Linked DNA regions of Azoarcus sp. KH32C. The protein of the gene in region 1 interacts with the protein of each later gene in a pairwise test. Links are inferred from orthologs where the notes say so. Each region holds a gene or a part of one and is shown in the gene's direction. Other genes may lie near its edges.

What was found. Proteins that work in one complex are often made in the same cells at the same time.
Region 2: the proteins of AZKH_RS13550 (region 1) and grxD interact in binary tests that used the Escherichia coli proteins (3 or more experiments, as listed by UniProt). The link is inferred for Azoarcus sp. KH32C from one-to-one orthologs.

The regions. Positions count from the first base shown.
Region 1 is NC_020516.1:3,100,894-3,108,361, forward strand. Bases 1-2,903 are described here. They hold AZKH_RS13550 (BolA family transcriptional regulator), read left to right. Parts: upstream 1-1,258; coding sequence 1,259-1,549; downstream 1,550-2,903. Other genes in these bases: AZKH_RS13535 (ATP-binding protein), read left to right, coding at 1-318; AZKH_RS13540 (septation protein A), read left to right, coding at 355-963; AZKH_RS13545 (YciI family protein), read left to right, coding at 963-1,262; AZKH_RS13555 (peptidylprolyl isomerase), read left to right, coding at 1,549-2,334; AZKH_RS13560 (acyl-CoA dehydrogenase), read right to left, coding at 2,427-2,903. In the rest of the region: more of AZKH_RS13560, read right to left, coding at 2,904-4,223; AZKH_RS13565 (electron transfer flavoprotein subunit alpha/FixB family protein), read right to left, coding at 4,314-5,246; AZKH_RS13570 (electron transfer flavoprotein subunit beta/FixA family protein), read right to left, coding at 5,249-5,998; AZKH_RS13575 (TetR/AcrR family transcriptional regulator), read left to right, coding at 6,172-6,768; AZKH_RS13580 (TatD family hydrolase), read right to left, coding at 6,765-7,468. UniProt on the Escherichia coli protein: Transcriptional regulator that plays an important role in general stress response. Has many effects on cell morphology, cell growth and cell division. Acts by regulating the transcription of many genes, including dacA (PBP-5), dacC (PBP-6), ampC and mreB.
Region 2 is NC_020516.1:959,875-965,690, forward strand. Bases 785-3,687 are described here. They hold grxD (Grx4 family monothiol glutaredoxin), read left to right. Parts: upstream 785-2,024; coding sequence 2,025-2,351; downstream 2,352-3,687. Other genes in these bases: prfA (peptide chain release factor 1), read left to right, coding at 785-1,082; prmC (peptide chain release factor N(5)-glutamine methyltransferase), read left to right, coding at 1,084-1,926; AZKH_RS04365 (nucleotidyltransferase family protein), read right to left, coding at 2,371-3,459; AZKH_RS04370 (HprK-related kinase A), read right to left, coding at 3,470-3,687. Outside these bases: more of prfA, read left to right, coding at 3-784; more of AZKH_RS04370, read right to left, coding at 3,688-4,333; AZKH_RS04375 (hypothetical protein), read right to left, coding at 4,369-4,671; AZKH_RS04380 (hypothetical protein), read right to left, coding at 4,693-5,469; argH (argininosuccinate lyase), read right to left, coding at 5,801-5,816. UniProt on the Escherichia coli protein: Monothiol glutaredoxin involved in the biogenesis of iron-sulfur clusters.

The DNA.
Region 1 (7,468 bases):
CCCATCACCATCACGCTCGATCGACGGGAGCATGAGGTTCTCGTCGAAGTCGCCGATCGCGGGCCGGGCATTCCCGAAGGGGAGCGCGAACGGATGCGACACCCCTTTACCCGCCTCGAAAACGCCCGTTCGAACACCAAGGGCGCGGGCCTCGGGCTGGCGATCGTCGAGCGCATCATCGCTTCGCACCACGGCGTGCTGGAACTCGCCGGGCGGGAAGGCGGCGGCTTGCGGGCAATTCTGCATCTTCCCCTTGATGGGAAACGCGCCGGCCGGGCTAGAATGCTCGGAGCCGACAGCGATTTGGGCGAAGCCTGAACCGGTCGGTACAACGACCCGATATAATGTTTCCGCATGAAGATTCTTTTCGATCTGCTTCCCGTCATCCTATTCTTCGGTGCATACAAGGTTGCAGGCAGCAGTCAGGCAACGGCATTCGAACTCGCATCCCGCTGGCTCGGGAGCGGCATTGAACCCTCGCAGGCGCCCATCCTCATTGCTACTGCCGTCGCTATCGTCGCGACGTTCACGCAGATCGCGTGGGTGTGGATTCGTCACCGAAAGGTCGATGCGATGCTGTGGGTGAGCCTCGCGATCATCACCGTATTCGGGGGCGCAACCCTCTTCTTCCATAACCCGACCTTCATCAAGTGGAAGCCGACAGCGCTCTACTGGCTGTTCTCCGGCACCCTGCTGGTCTCCGACCTCGTTCTGAGACGCAACCTCATCCGGAAGATGCTCGAAGCCCAGGTGCGCCTGCCCGAGCCCGTCTGGCCGCGCCTCAACTTCGCCTGGGCGGCCTTCTTCGCCTGCATGGGTGGGCTGAACCTGTATATAGCGTATAACTTTTCCGAAGAGGCCTGGGTCAACTTCAAGCTGTTCGGCGGCACGGGGCTCATGCTGCTGTTCGTGATCCTCCAGGGTTTCTACCTTTCCAGACACATGAACGAGGAAACAACCTGATGTTTTACGCACTGATCGGGGAAGATACCCCCGGTTCGCTCGACAAGCGCATGGCGGCACGTCCGGCGCATCTCGCCCGGCTCCAGGCGCTCAGTGACGAAGGGCGCCTCCTGATCGCGGGACCGATGCCCGCGATCGACTCGCCCGATCCCGGCCCCGCAGGTTTCGCCGGCAGCCTCGTTGTCGCGGAATTCCCCTCGCAGACCGAAGCCGAGGCTTGGCTCGCTGCTGACCCGTACGTCAGCGAGGGCGTTTTCGCACGCACCAGCGTGCGCCCGTTCAAGAAAGTGCTGCCGTGAGCGTCATCGAAGAGATCCGCGCGCGCCTTGCTGCGCTCGAACCGGTGTCGGTAGACATCGGCGACGACAGCCACCTTCACGCGGGCCACGCAGGGGCCCGCAGCGGCGGCCACTACCGCGTGACCGTCGTTTCCGACCACTTTGCGGGCAAGACAAAGGTGGCTCGGCAGCGAATGATTTACGACGCGCTGGGAGACTTGATGCGCACAAGCGTTCATGCCCTGGCGATCGATGGTGCACTGACGGCCGAAGAGGCCAACTCTCAACCTACCCGAAAGGAACTTTGATGAAACGTTTTCCCAGCCGTCTCGCTTTCGGCCTGATCGCCGGCCTGATCGCCCATGCGGCCGTCGCTGCCACGGCGCCGGCGGCCAAGGTCAACGGCACCGCGATTCCCGCCTCCCGGGCCGACGTGATGTTGAACGAACAGCGCTCGCAAGGGGCGCCCGACACCCCCCAGCTGCACGACGCCGTGCGCGAGGAACTGATCCGTCGTGAAGTGCTCGCCCAGGAAGCGGCGAAGAAGGGCATCGACAAGAAGGCGGACATCCAGGCCCAGATGGATCTCGCCCGCCAAGCCGTGCTGCTGCGCGCCTACATCCAGGATTATGTGAAGGCCAACCCGGTTTCGGAAGCCGACCTGAAGAAGGAATACGAGACCATCAAGGGCCAGATGGGCACCAAGGAATACAAGCCCCGCCACGTGCTGGTGGAAACCGAAGACGAAGCCAAGGCCGTGATCACCAAGCTGCGCGCCGGTGAGAAGTTCGAGACCCTGGCCAAGCAGTCGAAGGATCCCGGCTCGAAGGACAACGGCGGCGACCTCGGCTGGAGCAACCCCGGCATGTTCGTGAAGCCGTTCGCCGAAGCGATGGTCAAGCTCGAGAAGGGACAGTACAGCGCGACCCCGGTCAAGAGCGAGTTCGGCTATCACGTCATCCAGCTGGACGACGTTCGCGACCTCAAGGCACCGGACTTCGCCACCGTGAAGCCGCAGCTCGAACAGCGTCTGCAGCAGCAGAAGATCGAGAAGCACATCATGGACCTGCGCGCCAAGGCGAAGGTGGAGTAAGCGGCCCAACCGCTAAGAAAAAAGCCAGCCGCGTAAGCGAGCTGGCTTTTTTTTGACTGAAAGGAGGGAATCGCTCCCTCCCCTCTCCCGCCTCAGAACTGCTCTTCGGCGAGCTCCAGCGCACTCTGCGCACCGTTGACGACCGTGTAGGCCAGCCCTTGGGCCTGCGGCAGGATGTGGTCGGCGTAGAAGCGTGCGGTCACGATCTTCGTCCGGTAGAAGTCCCCACCATCCGCATTCTCGGCCAGGCGCGCTTGCGCGACCAACGCGGCACGGGCCATCTGCCAACCACCGGCCACGATGCCCAGGAGCTTCAGGAAGGGCACCGAACCCACTGATGCAGCCTTCACGTCCTTGCCGTAAGTCGCGAGGATGTACTCGACCGCCGACTCCAGCGCGGCGATGCCGGCCTCGAGGGATTTGCGCATCGCAGCGAAGGAATCCGAAGATTCTTCCGCCAGTTTGGCGGCCACGCGGCGCATTTCGCCGATGACAGCCTTCACGGTGGCGCCCCCTTCGCGGGCAATCTTGCGCCCGATCAGGTCGTTCGCCTGGATCGCGGTCGTGCCTTCGTAGATCGTCGTAATGCGCGAATCGCGGAAATGCTGGGCAGCGCCGGTTTCCTCGATGAAGCCCATACCGCCATGAACCTGCACGCCGGTCGAGCTCACTTCGATCGAATTTTCGGTGAGCCAGCCCTTGACGACCGGGATCATCAGATCGACGAAAGCCTGCTTCTGAGCGCGCACGTTCTCGTCCGGATGAGCGTGGGCGACGTCGGTCGCAGCGCCGACGACGTAGGCCAAGGCGCGCATGGCTTCCGTCTGCGACTTCATCGACATCAGCATGCGGCGAACGTCGGGGTGATGGATGATCGAGACCTTCGGGCCGCCGCGGACGCCGATTTCGGTCCCCTGGATACGATCCTTGGCGTAACCCAGCGCGTGCTGGTAGGCGCGCTCGGACAGCGCCAGGCCTTCCATGCCCACCGCGAAGCGGGCTTCGTTCATCATGATGAACATGTATTCGAGACCACGGTTGGCCTCGCCGACGAGCGTGCCGATGGCGCCGCCGCTGTCGCCGAAGGCCAGCACGCAGGTTGGGCTCGCGTGGATACCGAGCTTATGCTCGATCGACACGCAATGGACATCGTTGCGCGCGCCCGGCGTGCCGTCCGCATTGACCATGAACTTCGGCACCACGAAGAGCGAAATGCCCTTCACGCCTTCCGGTGCATCCGGCAGACGTGCCAGTACGAGGTGAACGATGTTGTCCGTGAGGTCGTGTTCACCGTAGGTGATGAAGATCTTCTGGCCGAAGATCTTGTACGTGCCGTCGCCCTGCGGTTCTGCGCGCGTGCGAACGGCCGCCAGATCCGAGCCCGCCTGCGGTTCGGTGAGGTTCATGGTGCCGGTCCACTCGCCGCTGATCATCTTCGGCAGGTAGGTGGCTTTCTGTTCGTCGGTACCGGTCAGCGCGATCGCTTCGATCGCGCCGTTCGTCAGCATCGGACACAGCGAGAACGCCATGTTGGCCGACTTCCACATTTCCATCACTGCAGTGGCAACCAGTTTGGGCAGGCCCTGGCCCCCGAATTCCGGTTCGCAGGCAAGCGCCGTCCAGCCGGCTTCCGTGAACTGGCGATAGGCGTCCTTCCAGCCGCTCGCCGTGATCACCCTGCCGTCTTCCCACCGTGCCCCTTCCTGGTCGCCTGACCGGTTCAGAGGAGCAAGGACGCCGCTGGCGAACTTGTTGGCCTCGTCGAGAATGGCGTCGACCAGATCCGGCGACACTTCCTCGCAGCCAGGCAACTTCGCAACTTCGTCCAGACCTGCGAGTTCGCGCATCACGAACTGCATGTCACGGATGGGTGCAGTGTAGTGACTCATGTGTTCTTTCTCCCGATACCTGTTTATAAGGGACCGCGCCCGGTTGGGCGCAGTCCTTTGCGGCTTGTTATCGTTCTTGTGAAACGGTCGTCAGGCGACGGCCTTCGCCAGCTCCGGCACCACCTCGAAGAGGTCGCCGACGAGACCGTAATCGGCAACCTGGAAGATCGGCGCTTCCGGATCCTTGTTGATCGCGACGATCACCTTGGAGTCCTTCATACCCGCCAGATGCTGGATCGCGCCCGAGATGCCGACCGCGATGTAGAGCTGGGGGGCGACGATCTTGCCGGTCTGGCCGACCTGGTAGTCGTTCGGCACGTAGCCCGCGTCGACCGCGGCGCGCGAAGCGCCGAGCGCCGCGCCGAGGGCGTCCGCGAGCGGCTCCAGCAGCTGATGGTAGTTCTCGCCGCTGCCGAGGCCACGGCCGCCGGAGACGATGATCTTCGCAGCACCCAGTTCGGGGCGCGCGCTCTTCGTGAGCTCACGGCCCTTCAGCGTCGTGAGGCCCAGGTCGGGGCCGGCAGCGACGGCTTCGACGGCTGCTGCTCCGCCCTGCCCCGCGGCTTCGAAGGCGGTCGTGCGCACGGTGATGACCTTGACGGCGTCAGCGGACTTCACGGTCGCCATCGCGTTGCCGGCGTAGATCGGGCGCACGAAGGTGTCGGCGTCTTCGACCGCGACGATGTCCGAGATCTGCGCGACGTCCAGCAGCGCCGCGACGCGCGGGGCGACGTTCTTGCCATTGGCGGTGCTGGGGGCAAGGATGTGGCTGTAGCCCGCGGCATTGGCGACGACCAGCGCCGCAACGTTCTCGGCGGTCTGGCCTTCGTAGTGGGCGGCATCGGCGACGCGCACCTTGGCCACACCGGCGACTTTTGCCGCTTGCTCCGCGGCCGCGCCGCAGTTCGCACCGGCGACGAGCACGTGGATCTCGCCACCGATCTTCGCGGCAGCCGAGACGGCGTTGAGGGTTGCGGCCTTCAGGGACGCGTTGTCGTGTTCAGCAATAACCAGGATCGCCATCTTCAGATCACCTTCGCTTCGTTCTTGAGCTTGTCGACGAGTTGCGCGACGTCCGCCACCCGCACGCCGGCGCTGCGCTTCGGCGGCTCGGCCACTTTCAGCGTCGCCAGACGCGGGGCGACATCGACGCCGAGATCCGCAGGCTTCACGGTGTCGAGCGGCTTCTTCTTCGCCTTCATGATGTTCGGGAGCGTCGCGTAACGCGGCTCATTCAGACGCAGGTCGGTCGTCACGACCGCCGGCAGCTTGATCTCGAGCGTTTCGAGACCGCCGTCGATCTCGCGCATCACGGTCGCGCGGCCGTCGGCCAGCGTCACCTTCGACGCGAAGGTCGCCTGCGGCCAGCCCATCAGCGCGGCGAGCATCTGGCCGGTCTGGTTGGCGTCGTCGTCGATCGCCTGCTTGCCGCAGATCACGAGTTGCGGGGCTTCCTTGTCGCACAGCACCTTCAGGAGCTTCGCCACCGCCAGCGGCTGCAGCTCGACGTCCGTTTCAACCAGGATGCCGCGGTCGGCACCGATCGCCATCGCGGCGCGCAGCGTCTCCTGGCACGCGCCGACGCCGCAGCTCACCGCCACAACTTCGGTCGCCACGCCGGCTTCCTTCAGGCGCACCGCCTCTTCCACTGCAATCTCGTCGAAGGGGTTCATCGACATCTTTACGTTCGCGATATCGACGCCGGTGCCGTCAGCCTTCACTCGCACCTTGACGTTGTAATCGACCACGCGCTTGACGGGGACCAAAATCTTCAAAGCCGCACTCCTTCTGTCTAATTGCCTTTTCGGCGGTTGCTCTTCGAGTGGGCATTATGTCATCGCAAAAGATGAATCGCACCTTGACCGCCGGACCAAAAAGTCGTTCCATACGCATCGGTATGGTGTGCATACGGTAGCGTATGGCTCACTAATAGTCAATACTATGCCGTATGGAGAATAACTTGACGAAAACACGGGTCCAGTTGGACCGCAATGCATGGGTGCAAGCGGCCACCGAGGTGCTCGCCGAGGAAGGGATTTCGGGCCTTCGCGTGGAGGTGCTCGCAAAGCGCCTGAAGGTGACGAAGGGGAGCTTCTACTGGCATTTCCAGGACAGGCGGGACCTGCTGATGGCGGTCCTCCAGGTCTGGAAGGAAGGCCGGATCCGTGACATCGTCAAGCAGACCCGGGCCGAGCCGGGGCGCGAGCTGCAGCAGATTTATCATGTGATCGACGTCTACAGCACGAGCCGGAGCCGGCGCGGTGCGATGATCGAACTCGCAGTCCGCGACTGGGCGCGGCGTGATTCCGACGCAGCGGCGATCGTCGCCGAGGTGGACGACTGGCGCCTGCGCTGCGCGCGCGAGCTGTTCCTCGCTTGCGGCGTACCGATGGAAGAGGCCTCGAGCCGTTGCATGCTGCTCTATGCGTACGTGTTCGGGATCTCGCTGATGATCTACGACAAGTTCGACAGCGACGTGGCGCGGGTCAAGCGCGACATCGCCGACCTGATTGCGCAGTCGGCGAGCATGAAGGTCACGAGCTAGGTTTCTTCGCCGAAGACCTTTGCCGCGTTGCGCGTCGTCGCGGCAGCGACCTCGTCGAAAGGAATTCCGCGGAGTCCGGCGAGGACTTCGCAGAAGCGCGCGAGGTTTGCGGGTTCGTTGCGTGCCCCCTGCCCCCACGCGGGCGGGATGTCCGGCGCGTCGGTCTCGAGCACGATCGCATCGAGCGGTAGCGTCGCGGCAAGCTCCCGGATGCGACGCGAGCCATCGAAGGTCATTGCGCCGCCGAATCCCAGTTTGAATCCCATCGAGATAAAGACGTCCGCCTGTTGACGGCTGCCGTTGAAGGCGTGGGCGATGCCGCCAGGCACCTCGATGCGGCGGAGGTGCTTGAGGATGTGATCGACCGCGCGGCGCACGTGCAGGATGACCGGCAGACCGAAGCTCCGTGCGAGTTTCAGTTGCGCGACGAAGAAGGCTTCCTGACGCGGGAGCTCAGGTTCGGGAATGAAGAGATCGAGGCCGATCTCGCCCACGGCAATCGGCCCCCCTCGCCCAAGCCGGTCTTCGACGATCTCCAGATCCTCATCGCGTGCCTTTCCGACGTAGAGTGGATGGATGCCATATCCGTGACGAATGTCGGCATGCGCCTCCGCAAGCGCGGCGACGGCATCGAAGTTGGCGACCTCGACGCCGGGAACGACGAAACGACCGATGCCCGCGGCACGGGCAGCTGCCAGGA
Region 2 (5,816 bases), 2.1 Mb from region 1 along the record:
CGATGAAGCAGAGCATCCGCGACAAGCTCGATTTCCTGACCTCTCGCCTGACCGAGCTCGATCGCGAGCTGTCGTCGCCCGAAGTCGCGGCCGACATGGACAGCTTCCGTGCGCTGGGACGCGAGCGGGCCGAGATCGAGCCCGTCGTGTCGCTATACGGCGCCTATCGCCAGGCCGAGGAAGACTGCGAGAGTGCGCGCGGGATGCTCTCCGATCCGGAATTGCGCGAGCTTGCCGAGAGTGAGCTCGAAGAAGGTGCGGCACGCATCGCATCGCTCGAAGGCGAACTGCAACGGGCGCTGCTGCCGCGCGATCCCAATGATGACCGCAACCTCTTCCTCGAAGTCCGTGCCGGCACCGGCGGGGACGAGGCGGCCCTGTTCGCCGGCGACCTGTTGCGGATGTATACGCGCTACGCCGAACGGCAGCGCTGGAAGGTCGAAGTCGTATCCGCGAGCGAATCGGACCTCGGCGGCTACAAGGAAGTAATCGTCCGCGTGCTCGGCGCCGGAGCCTATTCCAAGCTCAAATTCGAGTCCGGCGGACATCGCGTACAGCGCGTGCCCACGACCGAGACGCAGGGGCGCATTCACACCTCGGCCTGCACGGTGGCAGTCATGCCGGAGGCGGACGAGATCGAGGCCGTGAACATCAATCCGGCGGACCTGCGCATCGACACCTTCCGTGCCAGCGGTGCGGGGGGGCAGCACATCAACAAGACGGACTCGGCGGTCCGTATCACTCACCTGCCGACCGGGATCGTCGTCGAATGCCAAGACGACCGCTCGCAGCACCGTAACCGGGCCCAGGCGATGTCGGTGCTCGCCGCGCGCATCCACGACATGCAGCTGCGCGAGCAGCAGGCCAAGGAGGCGGCGACCCGCAAAAGCCTCGTCGGCAGCGGCGACCGTTCCGAGCGCATCCGCACCTACAACTTCCCGCAGGGCCGCGTGACCGACCATCGCATCAACCTGACGCTATACAAGCTCGACGCGGTGATGCAGGGCGAGATCGACGAGCTCGTCCAGGCGCTGACGGCCGAACACCAGGCCGAACAGCTCGCCGCCCTGGCGAACGACTGACATGGCTGTCGTCGATCCCGTGCCGGACGTCGCAGGTGCCCTCAAGTGGGCGCGTACGCACATCGTGCTCGCCGAGGCCCGCATCCTGCTGCGGTATGTGCTGCAGTGTCCCGCCTCCCGGCTGATCGCGTTTCCCGAGGCGGTCCTCGGAGTGGCGGAGTGGGCCGAGTTCCGGTCCCTCGTCGAGCGGCGCGAGGCGGGCGAACCGATCGCCTACCTGACGGGCGAGCGCGAATTCTTCGGCCGCTCCTTCCATATCACGCCGGCGGTGCTGATCCCGCGCCCCGACACGGAACTCCTCGTCGAACTCGCGATGGCGCATTTCGGCGACAAGCGGGGCACACGCGTGCTCGATCTCGGCACCGGGAGCGGTATCCTCGCGATCACGCTGATGCTGGACTTGATCGAGGCGGACGTCACCGCGGTGGACCGCTCGCGCGAGGCCCTGCTGGTCGCGATGGCCAACGCGGCGCGTCTCGGGGCCAGCGTGTCCTTCGTGCTCGGCGACTGGTTCTCGGCGCTGGGCGAGGAGCGCTATCACCTCATCGTCGCCAATCCTCCCTACGTCGCGGCGGCGGATCCGCATCTGGAAGAAGGGGATGTCCGCTTCGAGCCGGCGACGGCGCTGGCATCCGGCCCGCAAGGGCTGGACGACTTGGCGGCCATCGTATCGGGCGCCCCGGCCCATCTGGAGCCCGGCGGTTGGCTCTTCCTTGAGCATGGCTACGATCAGGCGGCGGCGGTGCGCGGTTTATTGACCGACGCGGGCTTCTCCGCGATCGCGTCGTGGAAGGATCTGGCCGGCATCGAGCGGGTCTCGGGCGGCCAGTGGCTGGGGCGCTGACCGTCCCCGCAGATACGCACAGTGCGGTGCTGTTGACTGCACCGCGGGCAATGCCTAAAATTTTCCGACTTAATTACTCAACTTTTGAGGCGTACGCCATGAACATCCAGGAAGTCATTCGCGAACAGGTTGCCGGCAATCCCGTCGTGCTCTATATGAAGGGGACGCCGCAGTTTCCGATGTGCGGCTTCTCGGCGACTGCCGTGCAGATCCTGAAGAACCTCGGCGTTTCCGACCTCTTCTCGGTGAACGTGCTCGAGAACGACGACATCCGAAACGGCATCAAGGAATACGCCAACTGGCCGACGATCCCGCAGCTCTATATCAAGGGCGAGTTCATCGGCGGCTGCGACATCATGCGCGAGATGTACGAGAACGGCGAACTGCAGTCGATGCTCGCCGAAGCCGGCGTCGTCACGAAGTAAGACCCCTGCCGCCGCCTGCTCAGGCGGCACCGGCGGCGCTGCCTTCCGTCTTCCTCATCCTCGCGGCAGACTTGTACAGCAAGTGTCGCGCGAGAAGGTGGGGAGGCATGCGCAGCCAATGGGCGCGCAAGTAGATCGCGCTTCGCGCGATGAGCGCCCCGACATCCCCGCTTACCTCGTTGTCCGGCCTTAGCGCTCGGGCATAGAGCCCGTGAAGGAGCGGCGACGCACGCGTTCCGGCTCGAAGTCGTTGGACGGTCTCGGTCGGGACAGGACTGCCGATCAGCCGCTGCGCGAGCGTCAGACCCAGCGCCGTCGGCGCGGCGAGCCCGAGCTCCGTCGCGGCGGTCTCCACGCGCAGCCAGAAGTCGGGCGCGCGCGCGCCGTCCCGAATCAAGCCGTCGATGTCGAACAGATCCCGCAGTCCGTTCGGAAGCTCGCCGTCGTGCACGAGGTGCACGATGCTGTGGATGAGCAGGTGCTCGGGGCGTGGGATGCGGATCGACGGGAAGCCGTCGAGCGGTCTCGCGGACTCGATGATGTGACGCGCGTCTGGCGCATGGCGCGATGTCAGCGGCAGGATGGTGTGATGGACGTCGAGGACGGTGCCGCGGCGCACGTTCACCATCGGCGGCAGTTCGTGCATCCATTGCCGGTAATAGCGCTGGTCGTAGGCGTCGTTCTTGCCCGAAGTCCAGCCGGCGATCATCAGCCGCAGTTCGACGTCGCCAATCGTTTCACGGGGTACGAGGATGTCGATGTCGCCAAAGAGGCGCCCGTGGCTCACGGGGTGATCCGACATCGCATAGGCGGCGCCCTTGAGTAGCACGGCGGGTATTCGCAGGGCCGCCAGCGCACGCTGCAGGCAGTGGATTTCCCAGCGGACCGACTGGCGCTGGCGCTCGCTGAGTTGGGCGACGGCGTCGAGGTGGCGCTGCGGGGCTGGTGGAAGCGGGATGTTCGCCTGCCGCAGGCGAACCGCCAGAAGTCCGAGCAGGTTGGCGGCCCGCCCGCTGGCGATCAGTGCCGACCAATCGCCGTCCGCGAGTCGGCAGGCGCGAGCCGGGTCCTTGAGGACCTCGATCAGCGGTGGGGCGGAGGCGTTCATCGACATCGGGTCAGCCGCCCGTGATGGCATCGATCAGGTTCAGCGCGCGCTCGGTCGAATCGTAAGCAATCTCGAAGCAGCGCGCCCCGTCGAGCATCGCGCACAAGGCGCGAAAGCCGGTTTCGCCCATGCGGTCGCGGTTGAAAGACTGCTCCGCGATGCGGGCGAAAGCTTCCGCTCGGCCGATTTCGTCACACCAGGGATCGGCGTCGGCGACATAGCGCGGAAAGACGACCCAGCGGCAGCGCGCGGTCTTTTCGGCCTTGGCGCGCGATTGGGGCGGGGGCGCAGCATGGGTGACAGTGCCCTTGCGCGTGTCCTGGTAGACCGGTCCGAGCGTCGCGCCGGGGAAGGCGCCGACGATGTCGATCGACGCGTTCTTGAGGCAGATCGGGCGCGGGTTCGGATGCAGGCGGGCGGTTTCGGGATCGAGTATCGCCAGCTCGTCGGAGAGGAGCCGCCAGTCCTTCAGAAAGGTCAGCGCCGCGCACAGCGTGCTCTTGCCGGCACCGGGAAACCCCGGCATCACCAGGGCGTCTGAGTCTCGCGCGACGACCGCCGCATGCATCACGAGATAGCCGAGCGGTCGCGTGGCGAGACACCAGTTGAGTCCCCATTCGAACAGCGCGGCGGCCTGCGCCGCCGGAAGCGGCAGGAAGGGCTCGTTGTGGTCGAGCAGGAACTGGGCTTGCGGCCGGAGCCAGCTGCGCACCCCGGCCCCCCGCGCGATGCGGACGTCGAAGTCCGTGAAGGTGTCGGCGCGCCCGGTCTCGACGGCGTCGGGGTAGAAGAAGTCGACATGCGCGCGAACCGACCCGAACGGCGAGCGGAGTCGCAGCGTGACGGGGGCGATTCGGAGGGTTGTGTCGATCAATGCCGTTGCCTCGTCGATGAGGGGCGAGGCCAGTTTTACGCATCCGTCAGGATTTCACGCTGTACCAGTTCACGGATCACGCCGATCACGGTTGTTTCCGTGTCGGTGGTGCGGGATCCGGCGTCGGTGAGATGGTGGACGAGTTCCGCCGTATCCTCCTGGCCCGTCGTGACGATGCGCCGGACGACTTCGTGCGCGAGGGGCGACACGATCCAGTAGTCGCCGGAGTTCCGATCGAAGACGACGGCCGCACCGTCGCCGTCCCACGCGGGCGAGAGAGCAAGGGATCGCCCGGGGTACGGGCGGATCGACGGTCCCGGTGGCAAGGGTGTGGCCAAGCGTGAGGTTGCGACAGGCGGTTACTTGCCCTTCTTGCCGCCGCCGGTCGTCGTTGTGGTGGTGCCGGAGCTGTTGGTGCTGGTTCCCGCGATCGTGCAGACGGATACGAGGTCTGAGGTGAAATCGTAGGTCTGTGTGATGAAGGCGATCACTTCGCTCTCGGTCATGCCGGTGTTGCCAGGGCAGGTCATCGAGGAAGGACAATAGGTGCCGGTGGTCTTTAGCGCATTCCACATTTCCAGAACCTGCCAGCGCTGGATCGGATAGCTCGCGAAGGAACCACCGCCGTTCAGCCATGCGGCAATCAGGTGGCTCATTAGCACGCCGCCGGAAAAGTTGGCCGGAAAGGCCAGGATGGCCCACAGGCTGGTATTGGAAATGGCTCCCGGCAGGATGCTGCTGACCAGGGTGCCCGGCTGGCCGATGACCGACGCCGGATCCAGTATCGAGTGCCCGTTGTTGCAGCCGAGAGAGTCCGTGAGCCCAGTATTGAAGGTCGGTGGAGTGGCGCCGGCCGGCCACTTGGAAAGCGTGTCCTGAAGCTTCCAAACCGTCGGCGAATTTCCGCCGGTACAGGTCACGCTGGCAGGCTGAGCGCTGAGATTGCCACTGATGGCGGCCGACGGGCTTTGACAGCTGACGGCGCCGAGCGCGGTACGTGCCTGGACGGAGAGGAACACCCCCGCACCGCCCGCGGCGGCGCCGATGAAGCCACGCCGGGACCGCACGCTCAAGGGGGGCGTTGCGGCATCGGGCGCTTCAAGCGCCTCTTGGCCGGGCATCGGATTCTTATTCATGGGCATCTCGTTTCCCGTTTGCAGCATCGGTGCGTAGAACAGGCATGGTCTGCTGAAGCCTCAGCAAGATTGGTGCCGCTTTTTACAACATTGCAGATGCCTGTTTTTAAGGTAATTTTTTGTCTGCTGATACACGCGTACTTGGAAGTGTAAGAATCGCCGACACTTCCGGATGGAATGCGCTTCTGGGGCGCACGTTTCCAACCTAGCTCAGGCGAAGGGCCCGAACAAGCCGTTTGTCATGGCCTTCGTGAATTGATTCATGCGGGAGCGTTCGGTGCGCCGGACGGCGCACCGAGGGGGATGCCGCCGGGCGGCGGCATGGACAGCTTTACTGCAGGGCGGCG